2 regions of the Pseudomonas sp. RL_15y_Pfl2_60 genome follow, and region 2 is predicted to be linked to the other one. Evidence: riboswitches for the same ligand, from Rfam matches in the RefSeq annotation. Region 2 holds a riboswitch; the other holds the start of a gene.
The links. A riboswitch is a leader RNA that binds a small molecule or an ion and turns the genes downstream of it on or off. The one in region 2 is predicted to bind manganese.

Region 1: it holds a riboswitch for manganese, as region 2 does, so the genes downstream of both, AACY26_RS03910 (TMEM165/GDT1 family protein) here and mntP (manganese efflux pump MntP) in region 2, are expected to answer to the same signal.

The regions. Positions count from the first base shown of each region.
Region 1 is NZ_CAXAOE010000001.1:832,083-835,493, forward strand. It holds gene AACY26_RS03900 (2-hydroxyacid dehydrogenase) at 1-10, shown strand, start outside; gene AACY26_RS03905 (class I SAM-dependent methyltransferase) at 41-1,039, shown strand; yybP-ykoY riboswitch at 1,087-1,283, shown strand; gene AACY26_RS03910 (TMEM165/GDT1 family protein) at 1,298-1,882, shown strand; gene AACY26_RS03915 (NAD-dependent epimerase/dehydratase family protein) at 1,957-2,946, opposite strand; gene AACY26_RS03920 (M48 family metallopeptidase) at 3,020-3,411, opposite strand, start outside.
Region 2 is NZ_CAXAOE010000002.1:209,232-212,642, forward strand. It holds gene nuoN (NADH-quinone oxidoreductase subunit NuoN) at 1-1,017, shown strand, start outside; gene mntP (manganese efflux pump MntP) at 1,076-1,639, opposite strand; yybP-ykoY riboswitch at 1,647-1,818, opposite strand; gene AACY26_RS06130 (Na+/H+ antiporter family protein) at 1,985-3,307, opposite strand.

The sequences.
Region 1 (3,411 bases), on a different contig from region 2:
AGTCAGCTAAGCTGCGCGCCTTTTAAATCGAGGAGCGACCATGGACCCGCGAAGTGAAGTATTGCTGCGACAGGCAGAGTTGTTTGCCGGCCCACTACTCTTGGCGGGATTACCCAGCGATGACCTGCTCGGGCATTTAGCCAATGCCCAGAGCTGGAGCTGGCACGCAGGTGACCATGGCCTGCTTGAATCACGTTTTGCCGGGCGTAACCACTTTGGTGTCAACGCCCCGCAAATCGCAGCGCCAGCTGCGGTACTGTTCCTGCCCAAGTCCCGTGACCTGACCGAATACCTGCTCACTGCACTGGCGGCTCAACTGGCCGGCGGTGATTTATTTCTAGTCGGAGAGAAACGTGCCGGCATTGAGCGCGCAGCCAAGCAAATGGCGGCGTTCGGTAAACCACGAAAACTCGACAGCGCGCGTCATTGCCAGCTCTGGCAGGTACGGGTCGATAACGCGCCGCCCGCGCCCGACCTTGAAGCGCTGGCGCAGCACTACACCTTGCAACTGGCCGATGGTCCATTAACAGTGGCCAGCTTGCCCGGCGTGTTCAGCCATGGTCGCCTTGATGTAGGAAGCCAGCTGCTACTCGAACACCTGGACGGCCTGCAGCCGGGGCATATGCTCGACTTTGGCTGTGGCGCCGGGGTGCTGGGCTCAGCCCTGAAACGCCGCTATCCAGATAGCCAGATAAGCATGCTGGATGTCGATGCCTTTGCCGTTGCCAGTAGCCGCCTGACCCTGGCGCTTAACAACCTTGAAGCCGAGGTTATTTGCGGCGACGGAATTGATGCGGCACCCTTAGGGCTGAGCACTATCCTCAGCAATCCGCCGTTTCATCAAGGTGTGCACACGCACTACCTCGCCAGCGAAAACCTGCTGCGTCAAGCTGCCGAACACCTCAAGCCCGGCGGCCAATTACGCATAGTCGCCAATAGCTTCCTGAAATATCCAGCCTTGATCGAACAGCACCTTGGTACCTGCACGACACAAGCCGAGGCAAAAGGTTTTCGTATTTACGACGCCCGCAAGAACTAAGCCTTTGTTTAATTCAACTTGCCCAACCTCGCCTCTTTAGGCAGAATGCCCGCGTCCTAGGGGAGTAGTCTCCCGCAAACCCTGCGCAGCAGCGCGTTTGCCCGGCGCTCGTCAACATACTTGGTCAACAGACCATGGCGAGTGCGACCCAGGCCCAAGCGGCCAGCGGTTTGACAAGACCTATGACACGCACACCTTACCCGGGGCGGGGAGGCTGTACGTGTCATAGCCGTTTTGACCCGCCCCTCAGGAAGCCTGATGCTAGAATCCTTAACCGTCCCTACCCTGATCGTTGCCCTGGCTGAAATCGGCGACAAGACACAACTGCTTGCGCTATTGCTGGCGGCACGCTTTCGTAAACCCTGGCCGATTATCGCTGGCATCATCGTCGCCACCCTGGCCAACCACTTTGTCGCCGGAGCCGTAGGCAATTGGGTGGCCGGACTCTTCTCCCCCGCGACGCTCAGCTGGGTGCTCGCCATCTCGTTTATCGCAGTGGCCTTGTGGACACTGGTGCCGGACAAGCTCGATGACGACGAAGCCTCGGGCCTCAAGCGCTACGGCCCCTTCCTGACGACCTTGATCGCCTTCTTCTTGGCTGAGATGGGCGACAAGACCCAAGTCGCGACGGTGATGCTGGCAGCGCAATACCCACATTTGATTCTGGTGGTGATCGGCACCACATTGGGCATGTTGGTGGCCAACGTTCCCGTGGTTTTGGTGGGTAATTTTGCCGCTGAACGCTTGCCGCTGACCTTGATTCGTCGCCTGGCGGCAAGCGCCTTTGCGGTTCTAGCAGTGTACGCGGCCTACCAGGCGTTGAAGCTCAGCGGCTATTTATAATCGCACCGGACGCTGAGATACGGGTTCAGGTCGCGCGGCTTTGGAGACGCGCCGCGCCGCCTGAACAAACGCAATTATTTATCGATATAACCGTTATCACCAAACCACTTAATAGTGCGCGCCAAAGTTGCATCCAGTGACTGTTCGGCCACGAACCCCAACTCCTCTCGCGCCTTGCTGCCGTCGAGAAATTGGCCACCCGCCATCACGGCAATTGCCGTATCACTGAGTAACGGTAGCTGGCCGATCAACCGATAACGTAAACGTCCAAGGGCGGCGATAACCCTTACAAGGTGTAATGATGCAGGCTTTGGTGCTGGCACGCCCAGTTGCTGGGCAATCTTCGCGCTGAGCTCGGACAGCATGATGTTGTCGCCGGTCAACAGATAACGCTCGCCAAAGCGCCCCTTCTCCAACGCCAGCAGCAACCCACGCCCCGCTTCGGCGGCATCAATTACATTGCGCGCGCCTTGCACATAGCGCGTCATTTGCCCCTGGGCGATGGCTGTGATCAAGCGCCCCGTGCTCGGTCCATAATCGTATTCGCCCAAGGTCATGGCAGGAATCGCCGTAATCACCGGCAGTCCGCTGCGAGCCTGCTCTCGGGCTTGTTCATCAAGCGCCCACTTACTCAGCAAATAACCATTACGCCAGCTCGGCATGGCTGCATAGAACAACCCTTCATGACCCAGCTCGCCTTGCGGATGACGCGGCAAGGCAATCGCTGCGCCAGTGTAGACAATGCGCGGCACCTCGGCAGCCAGGCACGCTGCATAGAAATGATTGTTGAGGTCAAGCGCGGTCGATACGTCATCCTGCCAGCGCCGAGGCCGAGTTGGGTAATAACCTGCACTAAAGATGACGCCGTCAATGTCCCTTAACGCCTGAGCCAACGCCTCATGATCAAACAGGTCGGCCACTCGGTATTCGGGGTTCAGATAGGCGAGACGCTCAATACGTGATGACGGCCGATGAATCAGCACCAACTCATGCCCCGCCGCGCGAATGGCGCGTGCGCTGTGGTGGCCCAGTAAACCGGTAGAGCCAATGACTGCGTACTTCACAACTTCACCTTTGCCGATAAAAAAGCCCAGAGAAGCTGAGCGCTCGCTGGGCTGTTTAATTCACAGGTTGGAGTTAGCGCTTGGCCTGCTGGTAGAGCGGCATAACCTTTGGAATAGCAGCCTTCAGCGAGGCAATGCGACTATCTGATGAAGGGTGAGTGCTCATGAATTCCGGTGGTGCGCCTTCACTGGCCTTGGCCATCTTGTTCCACAGGCTGACGGCCGCGTTCGGGTCATAACCGGCACGCGCGGCCAATTCCAGGCCGATCAAGTCTGCTTCGTTTTCATTCGAGCGGCTGTTAGGCAACGTCATGCCATATTGCACGGCGTAGTCGGTGAGCCCCATGACATCTTGGCCGAGCCCCAACAACGCACCAGCGCCCTGCTTGGCGATCTCTATTCCATAGGCCTTGGACATGGCTTCACGCCCATGTTCACGCAAGGCGTGGGCAATTTCATGGCCCA
Region 2 (3,411 bases):
GCCTACGCTTTCTTCAACAAGCGCTCGCTGGAAGCCGGTATCAAATACATGGTGCTCTCGGCGGCGGGCTCGGCCTTCCTGTTGTTCGGCATGGCACTGCTCTATGCCGACTCTGGCAGCATGAGCTTCGCCGGTATTGGTCAAGTGGTGGCCGGTGGCGCCCCGAACCTGTTGGTTGAGATTGGCTTTGGCATGATGCTGGTCGGCTTGGCCTTCAAGTTGTCGCTGGTGCCTTTCCACCTGTGGACAGCAGATGTCTATGAGGGCGCCCCTGCCCCAGTGGCCGCTTTCTTGGCGACCGCTAGCAAGGTGGCCGTGTTCGCCGTGCTATTGCGCCTCTACGAAGTCTCACCGGCGGCAAATGGCGGCTGGCTAACAGACTTGCTGACGGTGCTCGCCATCGCCTCGATTCTGTTCGGCAATCTGCTGGCGCTGTTGCAAAACAACATCAAACGTCTGCTTGGTTATTCATCCATCGCACACTTCGGCTATTTGCTCATCGCCCTGATCGCCAGCAACGGCCTGGCGATTGAAGCGGTGGCGGTTTACCTGGCCATGTATGTGCTGACGACACTTGGCGCCTTCGGTGTTATCACCTTGATGTCGACCCCCTTTAAAGGCCGCGATGCGGACGCGTTATACGAGTACCGTGGCCTGTTCTGGCGACGCCCGTACCTGACTGCGGTGCTGACGGTAATGATGCTCTCGCTGGCGGGTATTCCGCTCACCGCAGGCTTTATCGGCAAGTTCTACATCATCGGCGTCGGTGTTGAGTCGCAACAATGGTGGCTGCTCGGAGCGCTGGTGCTCGGCAGTGCGATTGGTGTGTTCTATTACCTGCGGGTCATGGTGACCTTGTTCCTGGTAGAGCCTAACCTGCATCGCCATGACGCACCGTTCGACTGGGGTCAACGCGCAGGCGGCGTGATGCTGATGGTGGTTGCCTTCTTGGCATTCTTCCTCGGCGTTTACCCGCAGCCATTACTGACCCTGCTCGCGCAGTTCAGCATCGGCTAGGCCGAGCTGTTGCATAAAAATGGAGACCCATTGGTCTCCATTTTTGTTTACGCCCTGATTACACAGCCAGATGCTCGTAAAGAATCGCCGCGCCAACCAGCATAAGAACAACACCGCCAATCATTTCCGCACGCTTGCCAACTGCATTGCCGAGCATGCGACCGAGCATCACGCCAATAGTGACCATTACGGTCGTGGCAAGGCCGATAGACGCAGCCGCTATCCAGATATTTACATCTATAAAAGCCAGGCCTACGCCGACTGCCAGAGCGTCAATGCTGGTGGCAAAGGCGGTCACTGCCAAGATCAGGAAGGAGTGTTGATTAGGCTTTTCAACAGACTCATCATCGTGCTGAAGACCGTTGTAGATCATGTGCAGACCCAACACCATGAGCAAGGTGAATGCAATCCAGTGATCCCAGCGCTCAACGTATTGGCTGGCAACCTGGCCAATGCTCCAGCCGATGACCGGTGTAATCGCTTCAATCACACCAAAGATCAGGCCTGTTCGCAGGGCTTCGCTTAAACGCGGGTTATGCAGACTGGCGCCTTTACCAAGAGCCGCTGCAAAAGCGTCCGTTGACATGGCCATGGCAAGAAAAAATAAGGAAATGGGATTCACGATTAATATCCAGTCGGGCTATGAGACAACGACGCAACCACACGCCCGACTTTAGGCATGGATGCATCGCTGGTCTCGCCAACCAGAAGGTGTTCGTACCACGGCATGCTGCCGAGAATGTTGATACGAACGCTCTATGACCGCAGGTCAAGAGCAGGCTACTCCCCAACAAGGGCGAAAAGTATAGCTTCTTGAGCAGAAAATGGCCAGACCCAAAGCCTGACCGGATACCTGCGAGCTGGGTGTAGCCTTCGGCCACAGCTTCGCAAGCCAATGCAAAAACGCGGCGGCCAATTACTTGGCCACCGCGTTAATTACCGATTACAGGTCAACGCATTTAATGCGTCAAAGCACCATTGCTGCAATCCAGCCGAATACCAGCAGCGGTATGTTGTAGTGCAGGAATGTAGGCACCACGCTGTCCCAGATATGGTTGTGCTGGCCGTCGATGTTCAAGCCCGAGGTCGGCCCCAGGGTTGAGTCGGATGCGGGTGAACCCGCATCACCCAAAGCACCGGCAGTACCAACAATGCTGACAATCGCCAGCGGGCTAAAACCCAGTTGCAGTCCCAGCGGAACAAAGATCGCAGCGATAATTGGCACGGTCGAAAACGACGAGCCAATCCCCAAGGTCACCAGCAAGCCGACCAATAGCATCAGCAAGGCACCTACGCCCTTGTTATTTCCGATTAGCGCGGCGGCATCGTCAACCAGGTGCTTGACGTCGCCTGTGGCCTTCATCACCTCGGCAAAACCGGCGGCGGCAATCATGATGAAACCAATCATGGCCATCATCTTCATGCCTTCAGTGAACAGGCCGTCGGCCTCTTTCCAACGCACTACGCCAGACACTGAAAACACCACAAAACCGGCCAGTGCTCCGATGATCATCGAGTCCAGCCAGAGCTGCACGACAAACGCCACAGCGACAGCTACCGCTGCCACTAACAAGCTGCGCGGATTGTACTTAACCTCGACACGCTCGACCTGTTCGATCTTCTCAAGGTCATAGACGCGTTTTTTGCTGTAGCTAAACAGTACAGCAACCAGCAACCCGCAGAACATCCCCAGCGCAGGCAGCGCCATGGCATGGGTCACGCTGATGCCCTTGATATCGACCCCGGCTTTAGCCACGTTGGCCAGCAGGATTTCATTGAGAAAAATCCCGCCAAAACCAACCGGCAAGAACATATAGGGCGTGACCAAGCCAAAGGTCAGGACGCAGGCAATCAAACGCCGATCGAGCTGCATTTTGCTCAAGATATAAAGCAGCGGCGGTACCAGCAGCGGAATAAACGCAATATGAATCGGCAACACGTTCTGCGACGCAATCGCCACGCACAGCAGCAATGCAATCAACATCCACTTCAAGGTTCCGGTTGCACCACCTTGATCTTTTCCGCCGACCAATGCCACAGCCTTGTCGGCCAACGCATGGGCCATGCCTGACTTGGCAATCGCCACCGCAAAGGCACCCAGCAATGCGTATGACAAGGCGACCGTTGCACCGCCGCCAAGCCCGTTGTTGAATGCCTCAAGTGAACCATTGAGGCCGAGACCGCCAATCATGCCACCGGCCAACGCGCCGACGATCAACGCCACCACCACGTGCACCCTGCACAAACTGAGGATCAGCATGATGCCGACCGCTGCTATGACTGCGTTCATCAATTGCTCCCTAGAGCTCGACTAGAATTCACCGGAATACGCCTTTGATTCGGCGATCCGCAAAAAAAGGCGGCTACTCTGCCGCATCAACCCTAGGCTGTCAA